One region of the Brevibacillus sp. MER 51 genome, then DNA from elsewhere that is predicted to be linked to it. Evidence: riboswitches for the same ligand, from Rfam matches in the RefSeq annotation. Region 1 holds a riboswitch; the other holds the start of a gene.
What was found. A riboswitch is a leader RNA that binds a small molecule or an ion and turns the genes downstream of it on or off. The one in region 1 is predicted to bind cyclic di-GMP.
Positions count from the first base shown of each region.

Region 1 (12,456 bases):
CGGATTGCGCGATCTCGTATTCGACACAGCAGAGGAGCTCGGCATCAATATCCAGGTGGATGCACTCGCTGGAGGCGGGACAGACGCCGCAAAATTCCATACAAGCGGCATTGGCTGCCCGTCGATTGTCGTCGGTTTTGCGACACGGTATATTCACAGCCATAATGCGATTATGTCCAAAAGCGATTTCGAGCAGGCTGCCCAGCTGCTGACAGCTGTTATCAAGAAGCTCGATAAGGAAACAGTACAACAATTGATAGACAGATAAGGTAAGGAAAGCAAAACCCTCCCCATTCAAGGTGTAAATGCATTGGGGAGGGTTTCGTTTGGTTACTTGTTCTGCTCGGGGAGGTCTACCTTTATTTCCAGACCCTTAATAAATTGATCGTCTGTGACTGTTTCAGCGAAATGATCTTTTACGACAAAAGGCTTGATTATGAAATACTTCGGCTGTCCTTGTTCAGAAGCATAGCGGGCGTCAAATGTGAGAGTGTTATCCTTGCGTTGTTCCCCTTCTCCGTGGAGGGATGTCAGTTGACGACCTTGGTCGTCAAACAGGGCAGCTCTGATGGACTTATCTGCTGTCTCGCCATCCAGTTTGACCGAATACAACAAGCGCGTCGTCACTGGCGTCACATTGACCTCGGATACTTCGAAAGAAATCCCATCGTTTGATTGAACAGCATTCGGTTTTAGCTGGATGATGTTGCTTGTCGCTTTTTGGAACGGAATGTCCAGCTTGAAGGTTTGATCAATTCCAGCAAGCTTAACAACCACTTCCGCTTGGAAAGAGTCTGGAATCTTGCCTGTTGAATTGTGGTCAGGTGTCTTCAAAATTTCTTCGAAGACAAGCATGTTTGGGTGCGATTCGCCAGCAGAGGAGAAAAAACCACCGCCAGATACCAAACTACCTGGGTCATCTTGACCTTTTCCATCGATACTAAAAGTGACATTCTCGATAGCGTCACTGAGTTTGACAACCTCTTTTCCCGTATCAAACATGCCGTCCTTCAGGTTTGGAGCCGTTACACTGAGTAGGTAGACAGCGCGTGTTCCGTCGAAGACCGTCTCCGTTACCTCGAGCTTCATGTCCTGATGAGAAATACTCTTGTTCACCTTGGAAGAAAGACCTTGTTCTCCTGCAGCTCGTAATCCGAGGTCCGCCTCGATTAAGCTAAAGAGACTCCCCACCACTGGGATCTGCTTAATCGATTGCGCCATGACCGGCGAGATAAAACCGGAGGTGAATACAGTTGCACCCAGAATGACTGCGGCGGCCGCAACATAAGGTGCCTTGCGTGATCGTTGGACTTTTCGATCGCGAGACATTTCTGGGAGTGCGGCGTATGTTTCATCCAGTCGAGCCCGTACCAATGGTGACATCGTCGTTTCCTTTGAACGTTTGTACTCTTTTAGTTCGAAATCGAATTTAGATTGATCCATATTGTATCTTCCCTTCCCGAAATGTAGTTAATTTCTCCATCAAGTTGTTCCGTGCCCGACTGAGTCGCATTTTCGCGGCACTCTCCGAAATTTCCAGTACCTCTGCTACTTGTCTTAAAGGCATGTCTTCAAAATAGTGAAGCACAATAACAAGGCGCTGCTGTTCATCCAACCTCTCAACGGCGTCCCGCAGATCAATATGTTCGTCTTTCGGTGAGAGTGACAAATGGGTAGGGAATTCATCCACGAGAACGTTACGGGAGCGATTTGCTACTATCTTGTTGCATTCATTGATCAAAATTCGGAACATCCATGTCTTGAAAAATTGGGGCTCACGAAGTGAATGCAGCGATTTATATGCTTTTAAAATGGTTTCCTGGAGAGCATCCGCAATATCTTCCTCTTTTTTCAGGATGGATTTAGCCGTATGGTACAAGGAGCTCTCCACTTGTTTGACAACAGCGATAAAAGCTTCGCGATCTCCTTGCTTTGCCAGGAGAACCTGTTCTCTTAGATTCACCTTTTTCACTCCTTTCTGTGTTGGTTTTTCACATTGACAATAATTAGATCAGCGAAATCGATACATGGTCACATTATGTAAGCAAAAATTTCGGCCAGGCTTGCTTCATCGTCGCGAGACTCGAAGAAAAATGCCCGGGAGTTGAACGGTTTAGTTGTTTTTTCGAAAAGACTCCTTTAGTATAGGTAGGATAGGATTTCGCAAGGGCAACAACCTGCCTAGGATGAATTTTGATTGATGAGAGCCGATTTTATCGCATTCACTGTCCATGCAGTTATGGTGTACGAATCGGATCGCTTGTGAAAGGAAGTGGAAGTTATGGCAAAATCGTTTGCGTCTTTTGGTTTTCGTCCGGAGCTGATGCAAGGGATTCAAGACCTGTATTATAAAGAACCGACACAAATTCAAGAGGAAGCCATTCCTCTCATTATGGAAGGCAAAGATCTGATCGGACAAGCTCAGACAGGTACGGGAAAAACAGCTGCATTCATGCTGCCGATCCTCAACGCATTGGAAGAGGGAAAACGAGACATTCAAGCGCTCATCCTCACCCCGACACGTGAGCTTTCCATTCAGATTGCAAAAGAAGTAGAAAAGCTGGGTAAGCACCTGAATGTAAACGTGCTGTCTCTGCACGGTGGAACGGATATCGACAAGCAACTGAGCAAACTGAAAGAAACGGTTCATGTTGTAGTCGGAACACCAGGGCGCGTGCTGGATCATATGAAGCGCGGATCGCTCCATTTCGGACGCATCTCTACACTAGTGCTGGACGAAGCAGATAAAATGATGGAAATGGGCTTCTTGGAAGATGTGGAGCAAGTGATCGTCCACACGCCTTCCCAGCGTCAGGTGCTGTTGTTCTCTGCTACGATGCCTGATTTGGTGAAAAGACTGGCGCACCGCTTCATGAAGCAGCCACCGCATATCAAGATCGAGGGCAAGCAGAAGACTGTGGAGCGCATTGAACAATTTTACTATGTGGTGAACCAAAGCGATAAGACGGACGCTCTCGTCGATGTGCTGGAGCAGGAGCAGCCGTTCTTGACTATCGTGTTTGCCAATACGCAAGTTCGTGTGCAGCAGCTTACAGCCCGATTGCAGGAAAATGGCCTCGCTGCGAAAGCACTGTACGGTGATTTGTCTCAAAACAAGCGGGAACAACTGATGAAGCAATTCCGTGAGATTCGTTTCCAATACTTGATCGCGACAGATATCGCAGCTCGTGGACTCGACGTAGAAGGCGTAACACATGTCATCAACTACGATTTGCCGAATGACGTGGACAGTTACATTCACCGCGTTGGGCGTACGGGTCGTGCGGGACAAAAAGGAAAAGCCATCTCCCTCATCTCTCCTCGTCAGAAGAATTTGATGGGGCGTTTTGCCAAAGCCACGAAGGCATCGATCGAGGAAAGAATTTTGCAGGCAGGACGCCATCTGGATGCGGGTCGCCGTCAACGTGCGGAAGAACGGGAAGCTCATTTCATTGAGCTGCGGGCGCAACAGGCGAAAGAGCAACAGAAGGAAAAAGACAAAGAGTTCTCTCCTGTACGTGAAGCCTTGAAGAAAAAGACGAAGGTAAAACCAGGCTACAAAAAGAAGATGGCGCGTGAACTGGGTGAATTGCAGACCCAGTATGAGAAAAATCGCAAGAAGGCAGAAGCAATTGCAGCACGCAAAGCGGGTAAATCTGCTAAGCCTGCCGATGCCAAAAAAGCAGGGAAAGGTGGAGCGGCTCGCTCTGCCAAGGGTGGAAGACCGTTTAGTCAATCTGCCGGGAAATCAAGAGGAAGATAAGAAATGAAGAGGCTGCCCAGATTCGAAAAGGATCTGGGCGGTTTTTTTGTAGAAACGCCTTTGGCGTATGAAAGGAAGTTCTTGACTTTATACTCGACTAGAAGGTTTATACTCGGATCGAAATAATGGGAGAGAAGGTGTGGAATTGTTCAAAATCAGCGAGTTTTCCCGACTGAGTCGAATTCCGTTACAAACGTTGCGCTATTATGATCAGATTGGGATTCTAAAACCAGCAAAAATCGATGATACGACCGGGTACCGTTATTACTGTGCCGAACAGCTTCTGCAGATCAATCGAATTGTCATCTTCAAAGAATTGGGGTTCTCGTTGCAGCAGATTGCGCAGTTGCTTCATGAGAATATACCAGCCGAACAAATTCGGGGCATGCTGAGGCTCAAAGAAAATGAAATCCAATCCCTGCTGGAGATGGAGATGTCAAAGCTTGCCCGTATTAAAGAACGGGTGCAGCTTGTTGAACGGGAGGGAAGGATCGAGAAGGAGCAAGAGGTGGTTCTGAAGCAGGTAGATCGTATGCACTTGATTTCCTATTCAGCACGAGGTGCTGCTGAAGATATTCCTTGGCTGTTTCAAATGTTCGACAGTTTGCTTGATGCCAGCCTGAAATCATCCTTGACTGGTCCCAAAACAGTGCTATGGAAGGAAAGCGGAACAAAGGATCAGCTTTTCGAATTTGGGGTGGGCTACGCCATTAAAACAGATTCTGTCACACTGCCCGAGCAAATGGAACGAAGCTTCTTGCCTGCCGAGACAATGGCTACGCTACTATTCCGTTCGGATTCGACCTTTAAGGAATCAGCTTGCCTGGATCTGGCTACGTGGATTGAACAGCATGGCTACTGTATTCGAAGCGAACAGCCCGGCAGAGAAATCTATGTTCCCTTATCAGAAGAACCTGGAGTTGAGCTCATAGAAATCCAGATTCCAATTGAAGCAAGGGGGCAAATTGAGCATGGGAAATAAATGGGTTGTCTATACTCTCGCTTTGGCCGTTTTCCTGATTGGGACGGTGGAGTATATGATCAGCGGCATTATTCAAATCGTGGCAGTTGACCTGGGTGTCACGACATCGTCTGCCGGATTGCTTGTCACTGCTTTTGCCCTTTTTGCGGCAATAGGGGCTCCCATAATCATCGCTGCTACCATCCATCTTGACCGAAAAAAATTATTACTCACGATGCTTGGCATTTTTATGTTGAGCAACTGGCTGGTCTATGTGAGTCCTTCCTTTGAGATGATGCTGGTTACACGTATGATTCAAGGACTCAGTGGAGGAGTTGCTACTGTTGTTGCGATGGCGGTATCTACACAGCTAGTTGAAGAGGGCAATCGTGGACGGGCAATCGGTATCATTTTGATGGGATTGAGCAGCTCGCTTGTACTTGGCCTCCCGGTTGGCACTTATTTAAGTGAAGCGATTGGCTGGAGACTGCTGTTCATTTTCATTGGACTGCTGGGCTTAATTCCGCTGCTTGTCATTTATAAAAAAGTCCCGCCTATAAATGCGCAGGAGACTGTAACACCGCGGGCACAGCTGGCTGTTATAAAAAATAAAAAAATTCTGGCCGCGGTTGTTATCACGTTGTTGTACATCGGCGCTTATTCAACAGTGTTTACTTATATTGCGCCTTTCCTGCTAACCCGGGCAGAGCTTTCGGCATCCGAGATTTCGGGGATTCTGTTTTTAGCAGGCATTTGCAGTTTTATGGGGTCAAAAATTGGAGGGGTTATCGCAGATCGCAAGGGACCGAAATTTTCGATTTATTTTGGACTCTCCCTTCAGGCAAGCATGCTGCTTTTGCTTTCGGTCATGGATGGAGTGATAACTGTCCATATCGTGATCATCATGCTGTGGATGCTCGCCACATGGGCAACGTCTCCGGCCCAACAGCTATATCTGGTTACTCAGGTGCCCCGTTCGCCGGATATCGCTCTTGGCATCAATACATCCTTTATTCAATTTGGCTTTGCTTTGGGATCATGGGTTGGGGGACTGGTGATCAGCAACGCCTCTGTGGAGCATCTAGGCTGGTCCGGATTTGTTATTGCGTTGCTGTCACTGTTGCTCGCGATCCGTTTGTTTTCGTTAAAGAAAGAGAAAGAGCAATTATCAGCGTAGAAGATAGCGAAAGATGCCTTTTCGTCTCTCTCGACAGCATTATTTTAGGAAAACGCCCCAAGATTATTTGTGCTACAGAAAAAACGAAAGAGATAGTGCGACAATTCTTTAAAAAATACGGTAATAGTGCCGAACTCCTTTTTATTCTAAAGAAATTGGTATAATCATGATAAAAAGGAGGGGTACCACTATGGACCGGATCGATGAACAAATCCTCCGCTTATTGCGGGAAAATGCCCGGATCACCAGCTCCGACATCAGCAAGCAGGTTCATTTGTCCGTGCCTGCGGTCTCCGAGCGAATACGTAAGCTGGAGGATACAGGACTCATCAAGCAATTCACGGTGAAGCTGGATCGGGAGCAGCTATGGCTTCACCTGATTGCGTTTGTGATGGTACAAATCGAGAAAACGGAGCATATCGCTGGCTTCCGTGAAACGGTCATGCAGGCAGACTGTGTCCTTGAATGCCATCATATTGCGGGAGCTTACGACTATGTATTGAAGATCGCCGTAAAAGGGACGGCTGATCTGGAACGATTCATCTCTGAAACATTAAAGCAAGTAGAAGGGGTAAGCAAGACGAATACGATGATCGTCCTGTCTTCCATGAAAGAGGAGATATGAATCTGATGGCGATCTGGAACGGTCTATTATTCGGGATGATGCTCCAGCTATCCGTTGGTCCGGTTTGTCTGGCGGTGTTGCATCGCTCAATGACTCGGCGATTGCGGGAGTCACTTATGATGGTACTGGGTGTGGCACTCGTGGATACGGTGTATATGGTAGGGGCAATTGGGGGACTGTCGCTGCTGTTACAAATCCAATGGGTCAAACAGATGGTCTTGATTATGGGAGCCCTGATTTTGACTTGGTTTGGGATTCAAACCTTGCGTGCCATAAAAGGAAGAGGAGAGCATGAACAAACACCAGTCCAGCATCCTCGGTCGGATCGAAGCAGCTTTTGGCACGGCGTGCTTCTGACGCTCGCAAATCCTCTGACCGTTCTGTTTTGGGCGGGAGTATTTGGTTCGCTATTGGCATCTGGCACTTTTGTTCATTCAACGGAGTTGTTCTTGTTTGCTACGGGCTGTCTGTTATCGACTTTATTGTTCCTGGGGTTGGTAGCTTTGTTGGCCGCGTATTTGGCTCGCTTTTTTCGCCCGGGTTGGCTCAACGTTTTTCATGGGCTTAGTGGAGTCTTTCTAATTGGGTTTGCGATTGTCCTTTACGCAAAAAGCTGTTTGCTGCCGCGATAGTGGCCTTTTTAAAGGAGTTCGGAATGACTGCATCGAATTTTAATAGGATACAGGAATTGTGAGAGAAAATAGTGTTTTCCTCCCATGTGAATTGGGTAATAGATAGGAAGATAGAACCCTTTCTTGTGAAAGTACCATAGTACAGGGTGTGAGGAGAACCAGTGATGACGACGGATACGTGCTTGAAATGCGGCAGTCCGATGGGCCGGGGAGAGTACAGTTGCCAGGTTTGCGGAGAAAACGAAATACAAGACTACCAGATGATTCGCAATTACGTGAGAACCTATCCGAATTCGAATGCGATGCAAATTGCCAATGCAACAGGGATATCTGTTTCAAAAATATTGCGTTATATAAGAAATGGCTCGTTAACGGTAGTAGACAGTCCGCCCCGCAGAGGGCGATCATGAGAAAAAAGAGAAAAGCCCACAAGCAGTCGCGAAAGCATTTCGTGTAGCTTTGTGAGCTTTTTTATTTTTGATGCAATCTTACAACCAGCGTAGACCTTTTGGATAATGATTTTTGAGTTGCCCCTCTGATTGCTTGCCCCAACCGATGGAGAATCCATCTACAGTAACCAGCGTCCAGCCGCTTTCCCCATCTCGCGTGAGCGCTTCTCCTTTTAGGTACCGCAACAGTTCAGGATCGTCCGCGCCATACGAAGCGACACGGGCTGCCTCCGAAGGAGAGAGGGCGAGCGCCAAGGCGTGTGCAGGTTCAAATCTGTTCTTTTTTACGGTTCCCAGGTGCAGACCGACGCGCATGACCTTGAGCTTGTCCCAGTCGAGCTCGGGAGCAGGTGAGTAGTAGAGCTGCTCGCCAAATAAAAGAAAAGCAGCTTCATCTTCGAATGATTTGGAGAGCGCCGGGAGCGCTTCGACTGCGAACGTACGCCAGGCTGCCAGTGCTTCTTTTCGACCCGTCGGAGTTGATTTTGCTGCACGCTTTTCTTTACGCTTCCCGGAAGGTTCTTGAACCTCAGCGCTCTCGCTCTTTTGCAGCTTGGCGAGGTAATGACCTTCTCCCTGTAGACGATGCGGCCACAATCTGGCTGTCTGGGTGAGCTCCTCGTTTTGTGGCGACGCCCACTCGGGTTGGCCAGCAGAAAAGCAATCTGCATGTGGCAGCGAGATGATCTCAAATTCCGGGTGACGGTCCAGGAAGTTAACCAGGGACTGCTCATTTTCCAACGGAGCAAATGTGCAGGTGGAGTAGACCAACGTCCCGCCTGGCTTCAGCATTGCAGCGGCCGCCTCGAGAATATCACCTTGCATGACATGGCATTCCATTACTTTTGCAGGACTCCAGTCTTCGATTGCTTCGGGTAGCTTGCGAAACATTCCTTCGCCAGAGCATGGAGCGTCTACCAAAATTCGGTCAAAAAACTGGGGGAATCGCTCTTGCAAACGTTCAGGCGTTTCGTTGGTCACGACGGCATTGGTAACGCCGCAGCGCTCCAGGTTTTCTGACAAGGCTTTTGCTCGAACAGGATGGATCTCGTTTGCCACAAGCATTCCTTGTCCACGCAAAAACGCTGCAAGCTGCGTCGATTTCCCTCCTGGCGCTGCACATAGGTCGAGGATGCGCTCACCAGGTTGGGCACCGAGTGCTTCGGCAGCGGACATCGCGCTTGGCTCCTGCAAATAGTACATGCCGGCGGAGTGAAAAGGATGCTTGCCGGGACGAGCTGGCTCTTTGTAGCGAAATCCGTTTTCGCACCAAGGGACTGCTTCCAGAGCAAACGGCGAGATTTTCAAAAAATCGTCACGCCCTACCTTCAACGGATTGACCCGTAAGCCGTGTGTTACAGGCTGATCATAGGAGGAAACGAATGCCTCGAAATCGTGCCCGAGCAAGGTTTGCATGCGCTCGGTAAATGGTGTCGGTAAATTTTTTGTCATAACAGCCTCCGATGTCAGATTTTGGCCCCATGTGAAAGGAAAAGATAGAATCATGGCGAATCATAGAGAATGAGGTGAGAGCATTATGGAAGGATCCCGTGCAAAACGCTACCGCTCCCGGCGGAGGAATGACTCGGAAGTAAGCCGGTTTTGGATCATGGGGTTGCTGTTCTCACTGCTGGTGCTCGCTTTTGAATTCTTTATCGAAATACCCGCCGACGCAGATTGGCTGATCGATATGGAGATGGCTTTGTTTTCTGCCAGCTTTACATTGCTTGCCTTTTATCTGCTCGGACTTACCTTTGCCTTTTCACGCCACCAAAAGGCAGGGAAGATCAATCACCAAATCATCATCTATGTATGGTTGGGTGCGATCTTGTTTCACTTGTTCCTGCTCATCAGCAATTTGTCCAATCAGCATGTGTACAAGGCAGGGATCATTCTATTTTTAGGACCATTGTTTTTAACTGTCTACCATTTTATCACGTACTTGGCAGCTTTGCGCGAGGAGCGTGAGGAGCAGGAGGCAGCTACGACAGCTACGCTTGAGCGTACGGCCTACCAGATGATTCTGGAGGGTGGGCGTGTATACAGCGAGCTAAGTCGCCTGAAAACAGAATATCCAGAAGTGGAGCAAATGCTTCGTGCCAACGATTTTCACGATAAACTGGAGCGCTATGCTTTGGAAATGCAGCAGTATTTGCAGGCGAAGCATTTTGAGCGTAAAGACGTGGAGCTCTTGGAGGGTCACTATTATTTCTTGGAAAACTTGCTGAGCTTGGCGAAACAACATCCGGGAATAATCGAGTCCCGCGTATATAGCCGCCGAGGTGACAATTGATGGGTACAGAGGAGAGGGAAGCGGATGTTTTGGAAAAAAGACAAAGGCCTGGCAGATAAAGAGACAGCAGCGACGACAGCCACAACCACAATGACAGGACAGCAAGACGCTTGGAAACATGAGCTTCGCGATCTTTACGAACAGATGGGTGCGATCCTCAGTTCAAACCAGGCGATGAACGCCGAATCCGATCAAATGGTGCGACTGGTGACAAGGATGAAGCGTGTCGTAGATAATATCCAGGCCATTAACGAGCGGGATGATGAATCTGCGAGCCAGTTGTCGGTTCGAGGAGAGCGCCTGACAGACATCTGCAAACAATCGGTAGCGTGTGCAGATGAAGGCAAGAAGGCAATGACGGACGTTGTGCAGGTCATGAGCCTGCTCGACAAAGAATCGGTCCATACGTCCAAGTCCATGAGCCGCTTGGAAGAGAGCTCTTCGGAAATTACGAGCATCGTCAAGGTGATCAGCGACATTGCGAATCAGACCAACCTTCTCGCCCTGAATGCAGCGATAGAAGCGGCACGTGCAGGTGAACAAGGCCGAGGCTTCGCTGTCGTAGCGGATGAGGTACGGAAGCTGGCCGAGATGACAGCGAACTCGACCAAGACGATTGCAGAATTGATTGGCAAGATTCAGGAAGAAACAAAAGAAGCATTGTCTAACAGTGAAAAAAGCAGCAGTGCAATCAAAAATGGACTTTCTATCAGCAAGGATGCTGCACAGAAGACAGATCAGATCGTGAACGCTTTCCAGGTACTGAACGTCGAAGTGTCGGGTGTGATGGAAATCATCGCGCATCAAAAGCGATTTGCTGATGATGTGTCCCAGCAGGTAAGTGATGCAAAGGGCTTGCTGGACGAGCTGAATGAAGGCTTGACCAAGCACATAAGGGACGCCAACGCGACAGAGCAAATGCTCGCGACGAGCGTAAAGAATGTCAAATCGTTATTGTGAGCATAAGGAAGAAGAACCAGGAGTCCGTATCCAAGCGATGCGGGCTTTTTGATATTTGTTACTTCCTTTCACGAAATATTTACATGTTTTCGTTTGACTATTAGGAATAGAGTACTATAATCAAAGTATCATTCTCCATATCTTTCCTTTTTTCGACAAAATCATATCGGCATTCGCTATGAATGGGCAAACCCATTGAAAAGTGGGGACGCAAAGCCACGGGCCTAATGTACACGTTACGATGGCAGCCGGGTTGCCAACGAGCAGTGTATTTTGCTGTTTTAGTTTTACGGCTCCTTTCATGCGAAAGGGGCCTATTACCTTTACAAAAGGGAGAGGTTGTAGCATGTCAATCCTGCAAACATTGGACAAGCAGTACATCAATGGGGAGTGGCGCGACGGGCTGGGCGCGAAGACATTGCAAGATATCAACCCTTACAATGGGGAAGTCATCGCAGAATTCAAAATGGCAAATCTGGAGGATATCGACGCGGCTTACAAGGCGGCAGCCCACGCGAAAAAAGAGTGGGACGAAGTGAATGCTTATACCAAATCCCGAATGTTGGAGCGTGCTGTTCACTATATCGAAGAGCATGAAGAAGAAATCATTCAGATCATCATTCGTGAATTGGGCGGAACCCGATTGAAAGCGTTTTTTGAGATCGGGCTTGTGAAGGATATTATTCGCGAGGCGGCTACCTTCCCAGTGCGGATGGAAGGAAAAATTCTGCCTTCTCCCGTAGACGGAAAAGAAAACCGCTTGTATCGGATTCCCGCAGGAGTTGTCGGCGTCATCAGTCCGTTCAACTTCCCCTTCTATCTGTCGATGAAGTCCGTAGCTCCAGCTCTTGGCGCGGGCAACGGTGTCGTCCTCAAACCACATGAGCACACGCCAATCACGGGTGGGACTCTCATCGCGAAAATTTTTGAAGAAGTAGGTCTGCCCAAAGGCTTGATTAACGTCGTAGTGACGGATATCGCTGAAATTGGCGATGGTTTTGTCTCCCACCCGATTCCGCGCATCCTTTCGTTTACAGGGTCTAGCCAAGTTGGGAGCCATATCGCGCAGGTGGCAGCGAAGCATTTCAAAAAGGCGATTTTGGAGCTGGGCGGCAATAGTGCGCTGATCGTTTTGGAGGATGCGGATCTCCAGTATGCCGTCAATGCAGCAGTATTCAGCCGTTTTACCCACCAAGGTCAGATTTGCATGTCAGCTAACCGGGTTCTGGTTCACCAAGATGTATACGATAAATTCCTCGATTTGTACGTGGAAAAAGTATCTGGACTCAAGGTAGGAGACCCGAATGATCCTGACACGGTAATCGGTCCACTCATCAATCAACGGCAAGTCGCCAATCTGATGGCAACGATCGATGAGGCGATACGCGAAGGAGCCGTTCCTGCACTGAAAGGGGAAGTAAAAGGAAACGTGGTCGAACCGATTGTTTTGACAGGAGTGACCACAGACATGTCGATTGCATCCAAAGAGCTGTTTGGTCCGGCTGTTTGCATCATGTCGTTTGCTTCCGAGGAAGAAGCGATTCGCATGGCGAACGAGACACCATTTGGGTTGTCCGGGGCAATTCACACCCGTGA
Region 1 covers NZ_JAMAUS010000004.1:215,349-227,804, forward strand. The annotation lists gene M3630_RS10730 (M42 family metallopeptidase) at 1-268, shown strand, start outside; gene M3630_RS10735 (DUF4179 domain-containing protein) at 331-1,443, opposite strand; gene M3630_RS10740 (RNA polymerase sigma factor) at 1,430-1,963, opposite strand; gene M3630_RS10745 (DEAD/DEAH box helicase) at 2,282-3,763, shown strand; gene M3630_RS10750 (MerR family transcriptional regulator) at 3,909-4,745, shown strand; gene M3630_RS10755 (MFS transporter) at 4,735-5,901, shown strand; gene M3630_RS10760 (Lrp/AsnC family transcriptional regulator) at 6,092-6,526, shown strand; gene M3630_RS10765 (LysE family translocator) at 6,532-7,158, shown strand; gene M3630_RS10770 (hypothetical protein) at 7,323-7,568, shown strand; gene M3630_RS10775 (RsmB/NOP family class I SAM-dependent RNA methyltransferase) at 7,647-9,059, opposite strand; gene M3630_RS10780 (hypothetical protein) at 9,145-9,900, shown strand; gene M3630_RS10785 (methyl-accepting chemotaxis protein) at 9,925-10,860, shown strand; cyclic di-GMP riboswitch class I at 11,036-11,121, shown strand; gene yfmT (benzaldehyde dehydrogenase) at 11,207-12,456, shown strand, end outside.

Region 2 (12,456 bases), on a different contig from region 1:
GACCCGCAGTTTGGCCTGTTGAACGCAGGACTGGAAGCGGTCGGACTGCCTGCGTATACGTGGCTGACTGACCCGAAAAGCTCCTTGCTGTCACTGATTATCGTCAGCATTTGGAAAGGGGTCGGCTATAACACGCTCATTTTCATCGCAGGCTTGCAAAGCATTCCGGGCGATATATACGAGGCAGCAGCGCTCGATCAATCGCCATGGTGGCGGACGTTGAGACGGATTACGATACCGATGCTGTCACCGACGATTTTCTTTTTGCTCATTATCAATACGATCTCATCCTTCCAAGCGTTCGACACGATTGCCATTATGACACAGGGTGGTCCAATCAATAGTACGAACATGCTTGTCTACTACATTTACGAGCAAGGAATGGACTTCTACAATGGCGGGATTGCTTCGGCTGCCTCTGTCATTTTGCTGATACTGGTAGGGATTTTAACAGCTTTGCATTTCCTGGTGATGTCCAAGCGCGTGCATTATCGCTGATGAACTCATGAGAAAGGAGGAGGAGCATGTATCGAGTGGTTTTGGCTTCACGCAAGACCGTGGAATGGATTGGGCTTTTGATTGTGGCTTTCCTGTTTGTGTTCCCGTTTCTGTGGATGGCATCGACGGCTTTCAAAACGATGCCGGAGGTCCGGCAATTTCCCCCGACGCTTTTGCCTGAGACGTGGGAGTGGAGCAACTTCGCTCAAGCGTGGGAATCAGGTCCGTTCCTTATGTTTACGTGGAACAGCATTCTGGTTGCGGTAGGGATTTTGATCCTGCAATTTTTGACGGCGGTGCCTGCGGCTTACGCTTTTGCACGCTACAAGTTCCCCGGTCGCAATCTGTTGTTTGGTCTTGTCTTGATTGTCTTGATGATTCCGGGACAAGTCATCTTTTTGCCGATCTACGTGCAATTGAGCGGCTGGGGACTCGTCAACACGCTGTGGTCGCTGATCCTTCCGTACGCAGCCAGTGCTTTCGGAATCTTCCTGCTCAGGCAAGCATTCATGCAGGTGCCCGATGAAGTGATCGAGGCAGCACGTCTGGATAACGCGTCCGAATGGAAAATCATGTGGACGATCATGGTGCCGATGGCGAAGCCAGTACTGGTCACTTTCGGACTATTCAGCTTTATTTACCACTGGAACGACTATTTCTGGCCGCTGATTATGACCAACAGCGACGAGGTGCGCACCTTGCCGATCGGAATATCCAGCTTGCACATGTCCGACGGCGGAACCTTGTGGAACGTCATGATGGCGGGCAACATGATTCTCATTCTACCGATTCTCGTGATTTTCTTCGTGGCACAACGGCATATTATCAAAGCGTTCATCTATCAATCCAAATAATAAAAGAGAGCTCTTAGGGAGGAAATCAAACCATGTTTTCATTGAAAAAGACTGGAACGATTCTATGTGCATTGACTATCGGTTTGTCAGGAGTTTTGGCTGGTTGCGGATCATCGGGTAAAGATCAGTCTACTAGTACAGGAAGCTCTTCCCAGCCAGCAGCGTCTACAGCATCCAGCGGCCCTGTCCAAATTGATTTCTGGTATGCGTTGGGTGGCGTTCGAGGGAAAACAATTGAGGATATGGTCAAAAAATTCAATGAAACACATAAAGATATTATCGTCAAACCGGCCTACCAAGGTGCGTATCAAGAGAACCACTCCAAAGTACTGGCATCTGTGGCAGCAGGCAACAATCCAGATGTCACGATGGTCGAGATCGCTTCGATTGCGGCATTTGCGGATGCAAAAGTTTTGGAAGATTTGACGCCCTACTCCCAAGGAGATGAAAAGAAGTACATTCCAGGTCTCATGAAAAACTCTTATTGGGATGACAAACTGTACGCAGTGCCGTTTAACCGCTCCACTCCATTGCTGTACATCAACCGCGATATGTTAAAAGAAGCAGGACTTGATTCAAACGGTCCGAAAACATGGGATGAGCTGGTCAGCTTCTCGCAAAAGCTGAGCAAAAAAGAAGGAGACAAAATTACCCGGTACGGCTTCTCGACACCTGTTGATATCTGGTTCTACGAAGCGCTTGTTTTCCAAGGCGGGGGCAACATCCTGAGCGAGAACGGCAAGGAGCTGACGATCAACAACGAAGCAGGAAAAGCACCACTTGAGCTCTGGTCCAAAATGGTGAAGGAAGGCATCATGAAAAACCCTCCAGGAGAGAACTACAATGCGTGGGATGTAGCGGAGCAAGACTTCCTAAATCAAAAAGTGGGCATGATTTTTACCTCGACAGGTTCCTTGACGGAATTGAAGAAAAATGCCAAATTTGACATGGGTGCAGCTTTCTTGCCAGCCAATAAAACGTTTGGTACGCCAACGGGCGGTGCGAATCTCGTGATGCTGGCGAAGTCGACCGATGCAGAGAAAAAAGCAGCGTGGGAGTTCATGAAGTGGATGACCGATACTGAGCAGACAGTTCCGTGGTCCATCGCTTCCGGTTATATGCCTGTTACGACAGAAGCTATCGATTCGGCTGAAATGAAGGCATTCTATGAAAAAGAACCAAACTTCAAGGTAGCGGTAGATCAGTTGCAATACGGCTATCCTCGTCCGATGGCTCCAGGCTACAAGGAATTGCAGGATGTGATTCAAAAAGAACTGCAGCGTGCGATGCTTGGCCAAGCGACTGTAGATGAAGCGATGCAGGCGGCGACGGAAAAAGGCAGCAAGCTTTTGAAAAAATAACAGAAACGAAATGATAGAGGAGCTGGCGAAATGAACATTTGTATGGCACATCGCGGGTGGTCAGGCAAAGCCCCGGAGAATACAATGACAGCGATTCGACTGGCTTTGGCAGAGCCAGCTATCAAAGCAATGGAAATTGATGTTCAATTGACGCGTGACGGTGTTCCGGTACTGATTCATGACTTTACGCTGGAACGAACGACGAATGGCCGCGGTCTGGTCATGGATCATACCTTGGCAGAACTGCGTGAGTTGGATGCAGGGAGCTGGTTTGGCGACAAGTTTGCGGGCGAGCGAATCCCTACACTAGAGGAAGTGCTGATCGCCGTAAAAGGTCGCTGCATGTTAAATATCGAGTTGAAAGCAACAAGTGACATGTACCCGGGTATCGCGGAAAAGGTGCTCGCGCTTGTAGAAAAGCATGGAATGAAGCAAGAGGTGTGCCTGACTTCATTTGACCACGATTTGATTCGTCACGTTCGCACGCTCGATCAAGAAGTGCAGACAGGCCTGATTGTATATGGTCGCCCTGTACTCATGCTGGAACAGATGGAGGCAGCAGGTGCTACGATCCTCTCCATGGGTTATCCGTTCCTGAATAGAGAGCTAACTGCAGCCGCGATTGAAAAAGGCTACAAAGTCATCGCGTGGACGCTGGATGATCCGAAGCATATCCGCGAAGTTATTTCGTGGCATCCTCAGGTTCAAATTTGCACGAACCATCCTGACCGGATGTGGGAGTTTGTATAAGCACAAGCAGGAAAAAGCCGCCGAGCGACATGCAAGGCGGCTTTCCTTTTTTTCTTGTTTGGACTATATCTTGAATTTGCTTACATGAGATTGCAGTTCTTCGGCTATTCTTGCCAAAGAAGTAGCTGATGAACTGACTTCTTCCATAGCTGCCAGCTGTTCTTCTGTGGCGGCCGACACGCTTTGTGTTCCGTCAGCAGAATTCTCCGCTACTTCTTCAATGACAGTGACCAATTCTACCACCTGTTTGGTGCCAAAAGACATTTGCTCGGAATAAGCTTTTACTTCTTGAATTTGGCTTGCCACCTGCGTGACAGCATCCTGGATCTGTTCGAAGGACTTGCCTGCATTGTTAACGACCGTAAGTCCGGTAGCGACCTCTTTGGTGCCCTGTTCCATCGAAAGGACAGCCTGGTTTGATTCGAGCTGAATCGTCGTAATCAACAGTTTGATCTGTTGCGCGGATTGTGCGGACTGCTCAGCCAATTTGCGCACTTCGTCTGCCACAACGGCGAATCCCCGTCCCTGTTCACCAGCTCTCGCCGCTTCAATCGCTGCGTTTAACGCTAACAGATTTGTTTGTTCAGCTATGGCGGTGATGACTTGTACGATTTGTCCGATTTCCTGTGAGCTGTTTCCTAATCGTTTGACGATATCGGCAATGTTGCCGACCGTGTTCTCAATCGATTGCATTTGGCTGATAACGACCTGAAGGGCCTGATTGCCTTCCACTGCAATTTGGGAAGCCCCCAAAGCTGATTCGGCAGCTTGCTGTGCATTCGTGGCAACTTGCTGAGCCCCTGTCGATACGCCTTGAATTGCGGTGACACTTTCCTCTACACTCTTCACTTGTTTTTCCGCACCGTAAGCTACTTCCTGAATCGTTATGGCGATTTGCTCGGTAGCCTTGCTCGTATGGTCGGCGTTGACCGACAATTCCTCTGCGGAAGAAGCCAGATCTGAAGCTGTATCATTTACTTGTTGAATAATCGTTCGCAGGTTGAGCACCATTGTGTTTACTGATTGGGATAGCTGTCCAACCTCATCCTTGGTTCGAATTTGCAGGGGTTGTACAGTCAATTCACCCTCGGAAATGCGGTTAGCCACGGAGGCAACTGCCGCAATAGGACGTGAGATTTGTCGGGAAACAGCGTATGCGATTGCGGTCACGACAGCGACAACAACGATGACAATGATCCTAACCATGGTAGTAACGGATGAAACCGCAGACGTTATGGACTCGACAGGGATATGCAGATACAATCCAAAGTTGGTCTTGGGAATGGGGGAGTAGGTGACAACGTATTCCTTGCCGTTGTCCGAGTAGCTGTATGAGCCCTTTTCCGTTTTTCCTGATTTAAGGATTTCCATTAATGGTTGCGGCAGAGCGGATTCCTCAAGGGGTTTTCCGATCAGATCCTGGGTAGGATGGTACTGAATTTGATCCTTGTTATCAACGAGAATCGGATAACCATCGTTGCCTACTTTCAAATCTTTGAGAAAGGTAGCTGTGAAGTCATCTACATTGACGAGCCCGGTCAAGACACCGAGCTTCTCATTGTTTTTCGTTTTTACAGGGGAAGCGACGATGATAGAGCGATTACCGGTTGTCTTTGCAACAAGAACATCGGAGAAGCTGGGCTTGTCCTGCATACCGTCTTTGAAGAATTGACGCTCGCCAAGATTGATTCCAACGCTTTTGGGGAACGTATCAGCCGTTACTTTTCCATCGCTTGCGATAAACGTATTCCCGTCATACAGTTTCATTTCCTCGGTAAACTTGCGGATGAATTCGTTTTTTGCCGCGGAATCATCGGATTGAATATCCGAGGTGCGGGCTAAAATTTGAATTTCTGTCATACGCCGGTCCAGATATTGATCCATAGCTATGGCTGTACTGGAAGTAAGGTCAACATAGGATGATTTTTGTTTATCAATCAAAATGGATGAAAAGCTGTTCGTGATAAACAAAGAAACGGCAGTAAGTGGAATGACAGCCACGATGAGAAACCAAAGGATCATTTTGTTCCTGAGCTTGTTGAACAAAAACATAGGTTTTTCCACTCCTAATCCGTGAATGCAAAATAGAAACAGGTAGACTGCTGAGATTTACTCAGCAGTCTGACAAAATATTAATAGCCCATTGCAGCGCCTTCACCGCGAGGGTCAGCACCGCCAAATTTTACATTGGTTTGCGGGTCAATCAGGATTGCGCCGGACTGTCCCATCGCGTCGGTATAGGCTGCTTCCAGCTTTTCGACTGGATGCCCACGTTTAATGAGCTCGTCCAAGACTTCTTGAGGGATGCGGCTTTCCACCTTGAGATTGTTGGAAGCAGATCCCCAGTTGCGTCCATGCAGCCATCTTGGCGCTTCAATTGCGTCTTGCACGCTGAAACCAAAGTCTACAATACGCGTGACGAGAGCGGCTTGCGTTTGCGGCTGTCCTTCTCCCCCTTGTGTTCCGTAAAGGAGATAAGGCTTGTCCCCTTTGAAGAGCATCGCTGGGTTAATTGTGTGGAAGGTACGTTTGCCTGGTTCCAAGTGATTGATGTGTTTGGAATCCAAAGAGAAATAACTTCCGCGGTTTTGCAAAAGGACACCCGTATCTTTCGCTACGATGCCGGAACCCCAGTCAAAATAGTGACTCTGAATGATGGACACGGCGTTTCCATCTTTGTCGACGATCCCGAACCAGGTTGTATCGCCTTTTGGATCAAGCGGTTCTACGGATTTGGCTGCTTGCTTCATATCAATACGCGCAGCTAAATCTTTCCCGTGCTGCTTGGACAACAACTCATCTACAGGGATATCCGCAAAGGCTGGGTCAGTCAGCCATTTGTCGCGGTCAGCAAAAGCCTGTTTGGTAGCTTCCACAATCGTGTGATAGTAATCGGGTGTTCCTTCACCCATGCTCTTAAGGTCAAAGTTATTCAAAACATTAAGAATGGAGAGTGATGCCATGCCTTGGGAGTTAGGCGGAACGTTGTATGCTTTGTATCCGCGGTAGTCTACCGTAATAGGATCTGCCCAAGTGGAGGTATGCTTCTCAAAATCTTTCAACGTGAGCAATCCGCCGTTGGCTTGCATGTCTGCTACGATTTTTTTAGCAACTTCTCCTTTATAAAAACCGTCAGCGCCTTTTTTCGCAATGATTCGCAAAGTATTGGCAAGGTCCTTTTGTTTGAGAATTTCGCCTGCTGCATAAGGATCGCCGTTGGGCTTCAGGAATGTTTTACGGAATCCATCAAAACGTTGAAGATTCTTCAAGTCATTGTCAGTTGGATCTGTCGCGTATTTTGTCCAATACACTTGGTTGGGGGAGACTGGATATCCGTTCTCGGCGTATCCAATGGCAGGCTCCAGCAGTCTGTTCCATTGAAGCTTGCTGTTGCCCATTTTTTTATGGGCGTAGTTGTACGCCTCCCACCAGCCGGAGACAACTCCAGGGACAGTGTTTGCCGATTCATAACCGCGGGACGGGATTTTTTCGTAGCCTTTGCCTTTGTAATAGTCGATGGTTGCCTTTTCGCCTGCACGACCACTGCCGTTCAGTGCCTTCAGCTCTTTGGTTTTGGCATTGTAGATGAGCCAGAAGTTATCTCCGCCAATGGTTGTGTAATGAGGGTAGACAACAGCTAAGGTGGAAGCGGCTGTAATAGCAGCATCTACTGCGTTTCCACCGTCTTCCAATGTCTTCAGGGCCGCAGCCGTAGCCAGATAGTGGGGAGTCGTCACCATAGCGTTCGGTGACATCGATGTTGGACGGTTAGCAGCTTGTGCCCCAGAGAATGTTGATAGCCCGATGACAGCAGTCAGCGCGACGGTCGAGAGTTTCTTCAAGAATGACATTCCTATGAAACCTCCTTCATGATGAATAGAATAATGATTTCATTAAACCGGCTATCCGCTGTTGCCTCACCTCCTTTAAAAGTTAAAAATACACAAACATACAAAAATAGACAAAAATAGACATTGCGCGCGCAAAAAAAGACCAATGATATAGGATCATTGGTCTCGTCCTACATCAATACTTCGGTAGCTGGCAAGCGTGTCCGCTGTTGCGGAGGTAGCCCCTGTAGCTTTGCGTCGCCGGATTTCCCCGGGTATGCCGTTTCGATATCAATGGGTGAAGCATAAAATGACATGACACAAATAATGATTCGATCGTTGTGGGAAAATGTTCCTAAAAGTCCGTTTGCCAATAATATAGACTATTTACCATTTGTGGTAAATAAGAAAAAATATTTTAATCCAGAAAAATAGTCAGGAATGCTTATAGGAAAGGTTGTTTTTCGCATACATTCACACACCTCCTGGGGCAGAACTGCTTATGATGATAAAAAGGCACATTCGCCAAGGAGTGAAACAAAGACCATGATGCATCCCGATACAGAATTGCGTTATATCAACGATGAGATCGGGTACGGTGTGTTTGCGACAAGGTTTATCCCAAAAGGAACGATTGTATGGGCACAGGATGATTTGGACCAGGTATTGGACCCTGCATTTGTGGAAAGACTTGACTCATTACGAAAACAGGACGTACAAAAATATTCGTTTAAGAACCAGTTCGGAAAGTACATTCTTTGCTGGGATAAGGCAAGGTACGTGAACCACAGCTTTCATGCGAATTGTGTGCCGACCATGTATGATATGGAATTGGCAGCACGGGATATTTTACCGGGCGAAGAGCTGACCGATGATTACGGAACGTTAAATTTGGATGAACCTTTTGATTGTTTGCCCGAGTCTGACACGGACCGCTCCCGCGTAATGCCTGATGATTTGCTTCGGTATTACCCGCAGTGGGATCGGATTGCAGCGGAAGCATTCCAACGTTTCAATCATGTTGAACAGCCTTTGCTACATCTGATTTCCCCGAAGCATCTCGAAACGATTCGTGGAATCACGGAGCAGCGCTTAGCCATTGATTCTGTCGTTCACCTGTATTGCAGGTCACAATGGCAAACGAGGCAGCAATGGGAGACGTGAGCGGGTCGGTCAACGACCCGATTTTGTTGAACTCTGGGTAGAGAATCAGTATTATGGAATGTAAAGGTGAAGTGAAAGGTTGATTTCATTGGAAAACAAGGTAGCGGCATCCAATTTTATCCGCAATATCATGATTGATGACTTGCAAGAGGGCAAAGTAAAGGAAATCATTACCCGCTTTCCCCCAGAACCGAACGGGTATCTCCATATTGGACATGCAAAAGCGATCTGCCTCAACTTTGAGTTGGCTCGAGAATTCTCCGGCAAGGCCAACCTGCGTTTTGACGATACGAACCCGGTGAAGGAAGACATCGAATACGTAGAGGCCATCAAAAGGGACGTTCAATGGCTTGGCTTCGAATGGGACGGGTTGTTTTTTGCATCTGATTACTTTGAAGAGATGTACAACCGTGCGGTGCTGTTGATTAAAAAAGGTCTGGCTTACGTAGACGATCTTTCTCCAGAAGATATGCGGAAAATGCGCGGAACATGGACAGAGCCAGGCACAGATAGTCCGTTCCGCAGCCGGTCAGTGGAGGAAAACCTGGATCTGTTTGCACGTATGCGCCAAGGGGAATTCAAGGACGGAGAAAAGGTGCTTCGTGCGAAAATCGACATGGCTTCTCAAAACTTCAACATGCGTGATCCGGTTCTGTATCGGATCTCCCATGCAACGCATCACAACACAGGTGACAAATGGTGCATCTACCCGATGTACGACTTCGCTCATCCGTTGGAGGATGCCATTGAGGGCGTGACACATTCTCTGTGCTCACTGGAATTCGAAGATCATCGCCCGTTGTACGATTGGGTAGTCCGCGAGTGCGAAATGGAGAATGTGCCTCACCAGTACGAATTTGCCCGCTTGAACCTGACGAACACCGTTATGAGTAAACGCAAGCTGAAACAGCTTGTCGATGAGAATGTAGTAGACGGCTGGGATGACCCGCGCATGCCAACCATCGCAGGCTTCCGTCGTCGCGGCTATACACCGGAAGCAATTCGTACATTCGCCCGTGAAGTAGGGGTAGCGCGCGCGAACAGCACCGTTGACGAGAAAATGCTGGAGTACTTCATCCGCGAGGACTTGAAACTGAAGGCACCACGTACGATGGCTGTATTGAATCCATTGAAGGTCGTCATCACGAACTATCCGGAAGGACAAGTCGAGATGCTCGAAGCGGAGATCAACCCAGAGAACCCAGAGATGGGCAATCGTCAAATTCCGTTCTCCCGCGAAATCTACATTGAGCAGGACGATTTCATGGAAAACCCGCCGAGCAAGTATTTCCGCCTGTTCCCGGGAAATGAAGTGCGTCTGAAGCACGCGTACTTTATTAAATGCAATGACGTCGTGAAGGATGCAGACGGCAACGTGATCGAGATCCATTGCACCTATGACCCTGAGACGAAGAGCGGCAGCGGTTTTACTGGTCGCAAGGTAAAAGGGACGATTCACTGGGTGGATGCGACCAATGCAGTTCCTGCTGAATTCCGTTTGTACGAGCCATTGATTATGGATGATGAGGACGCAGAGGGTACATTCCTCGACAACGTTAACCCGAATTCATTGGAAGTGCTGCAAGGCTATGTGGAGCCAAATATGAAAGAAACCAAGCCACAAGACAAGTATCAATTTTTCCGTCATGGCTATTTCAATGTCGATCCGAAGCATACGACTGATGATAAGCTCGTATTCAACCGGATTGTATCGTTAAAGAGTTCCTTTGAACTGCCAAAAGCATAGGAAATACTCATATAAATCAAGCGCTGCTGTGCATGGAGATCCCGTGTGCAGCAGCGCTTTTTTCTTTCGTGATTATAAATCGGCGTGTATAATTATTCTGTTACAAAAAGGGGGACAGGCAGTGAACGGGAGAGCAGAACTAACACGTAGTTTGAAGTTGCGGCATATTGTCGTAATTGGACTGGGCTACATGGCCCCGATGGCCGTTTTTGACACCTTTGGCATTGTTTCTGGAGAAACGGGGGGGCACGTTCCTGCTGCTTATGCAGTCACACTTCTTGCGATCCTGTTTACGGCGGCAAGCTACGGTAAGATGGTACGGCTATTCCCTTCAGCAGGGACCGCGTATACGTATACGCAGCAAACGATTCATCCCTACGCAGGATTTTTGGTAGGCTGGGCATCCTTGCTGGATTATTTGTTTTTACCGATGATTAACGCCTTGTTGACGGGGGTATACCTATCATCCGTGTTTCCTGATGTGTCGACAGCGTGGTGGATTATTGGCTTCATTGTTTTGGTGACGGGGCTAAACGTATTTCGCGTAACCGTAACTGCATCCGTCAACTCGATTTTGGTGCTGTTTCAAGTCGTGGTCGTCTTGTTGTTTGCAGGATTGGCAATCCGTGGTCTTATGAATGGTGACGGTCTTGGGCAAGTATTCAATCTGCGACCATTTGTGTCACCGGATATGTCTGTCATTGCACTGCTTTCCGGTGCGTCGATTCTTTGCTTTTCCTTCCTGGGCTTTGATGCAGTAACCACACTCACAGAGGAAACCGTCGATGCGGAAAAGACGATTCCTCGCGGGATTATGCTCGTGGCACTCGCAGGAGGAGCGCTATTTATTACGGCATCTTATTTCATGCAATCATTATTTCCTGATGTTTCGGTATTGTCTGATCCAGAAGCGGCCTCTGCGGAGATTGCTCTGTTTATCGGTGGGACGATCTTTCAATTGGTGTTTTTGGCGGCGGCGTTGTCCTCTACACTCGCTTCCGGGCTTGTATCCGTCACGAGTGTCACGCGTTTGTTGTACGCAATGGGACGAGATGGATTTTTGCCGAAACGCTGGTTCGGTTATGTACATCCGAAGCTGAGAACGCCTTTGTTTAACGTCTTGCTGGTCGGAGCACTGATGCTGTTCGCTCTGTATTTGGATTTATTAACGGCAACTTCCTTTATTAACTTCGGTGCACTGATCGCCTTTAGCTTTGTGAACATCAGCGTAATGGCGTACTATTTCCGCAAACAAAAGAACAAGCCTATCAAAGATTGGTGGGGCTTCGTGCTGTCTCCACTCATCGGGACAACGTTCATCGCCTTTTTGTGGGTCAACCTGGAAGCAACGTCCATGATGCTCGGCTTGCTCTGGACCTTTGTCGGCCTGATCTATTTGTTGTATTTGGTGAAAGTCAAAAAAAGCAATTTGGAAATGCTGAAGTTTGAAGAGTAGAGGGGAGCGGCTGTAGTGGGGAAGAAGTGCATTTCCAGTCTTCGCTTCGGCCTACGCCCCGCAAGAGGGATTGACGCTCCTGAATAAATGGCGGGAGCGCTGGGCTCCAGAGGCGCTTGGACTGGAAATGCACTTCTTCTAACGTGGGATTTAAATCATATTTGAAAGTGGATTCAGGAGGGAGAGAACAATGATTCTCTCCCTTTTTTGTCTTTATCCTCCTGTTTCCTCCCCACCACTACAGCCAGAACAAAGGGGTTCTTCTAGACGATCAAGTAAAGAGAGAGTAAACTGGCTACAGGAATATTCCAAACATTAACGCTTGACACAAGGAGGGTTTATTCTGATGCTTTCGACTCTATTCCGGCGGAAATGGACGACAGTAGATTACGTTCTGATTGTCGTCACTGCCGCGCTCTACGCTGTTGCCATTATTATGCTTGCCAATATCAAGCTCATTCCTTCCGTCCCGATCCGTCCAGCCAATGCCCTTCAGCCCGTATTTGGCATGTTATTCGGCCTGCCGGGATGCATTGGCCTTGCCTTTGGAAATATGGTCAGTGATTTGTTAACCGGAAGCGCCCCGCCTCATGCGATCGCGGTCGGTTTCTTTTCTAATTTTATGGGAGGCTTTATCGGGTTGCTCGCTGTGAGTCACCCTGCACTGAAAACAAAGCGGAGCATCCTTCAATACATCGTGTTTGTTGTCATTATCAGCTCGATTGTGGTAGCGTGCGCGATTTTGATTAACGTGGCACTGGGTCTGACACCAAAAGAAGTGGCGGTCTGGTACATC
Region 2 covers NZ_JAMAUS010000006.1:123,927-136,382, forward strand. The annotation lists gene M3630_RS14685 (carbohydrate ABC transporter permease) at 1-498, shown strand, start outside; gene M3630_RS14690 (carbohydrate ABC transporter permease) at 525-1,352, shown strand; gene M3630_RS14695 (ABC transporter substrate-binding protein) at 1,385-2,713, shown strand; gene M3630_RS14700 (glycerophosphodiester phosphodiesterase) at 2,744-3,463, shown strand; gene M3630_RS14705 (methyl-accepting chemotaxis protein) at 3,527-5,515, opposite strand; gene ggt (gamma-glutamyltransferase) at 5,596-7,314, opposite strand; cyclic di-GMP riboswitch class I at 7,497-7,585, opposite strand; gene M3630_RS14715 (SET domain-containing protein) at 7,840-8,457, shown strand; gene M3630_RS14720 (glutamine--tRNA ligase/YqeY domain fusion protein) at 8,537-10,204, shown strand; gene M3630_RS14725 (APC family permease) at 10,326-11,660, shown strand; gene M3630_RS14730 (QueT transporter family protein) at 12,007-12,456, shown strand, end outside.
Region 2: linked by a shared signal. The riboswitch ahead of ggt (gamma-glutamyltransferase) and the one ahead of yfmT (benzaldehyde dehydrogenase) in region 1 are both predicted to bind cyclic di-GMP.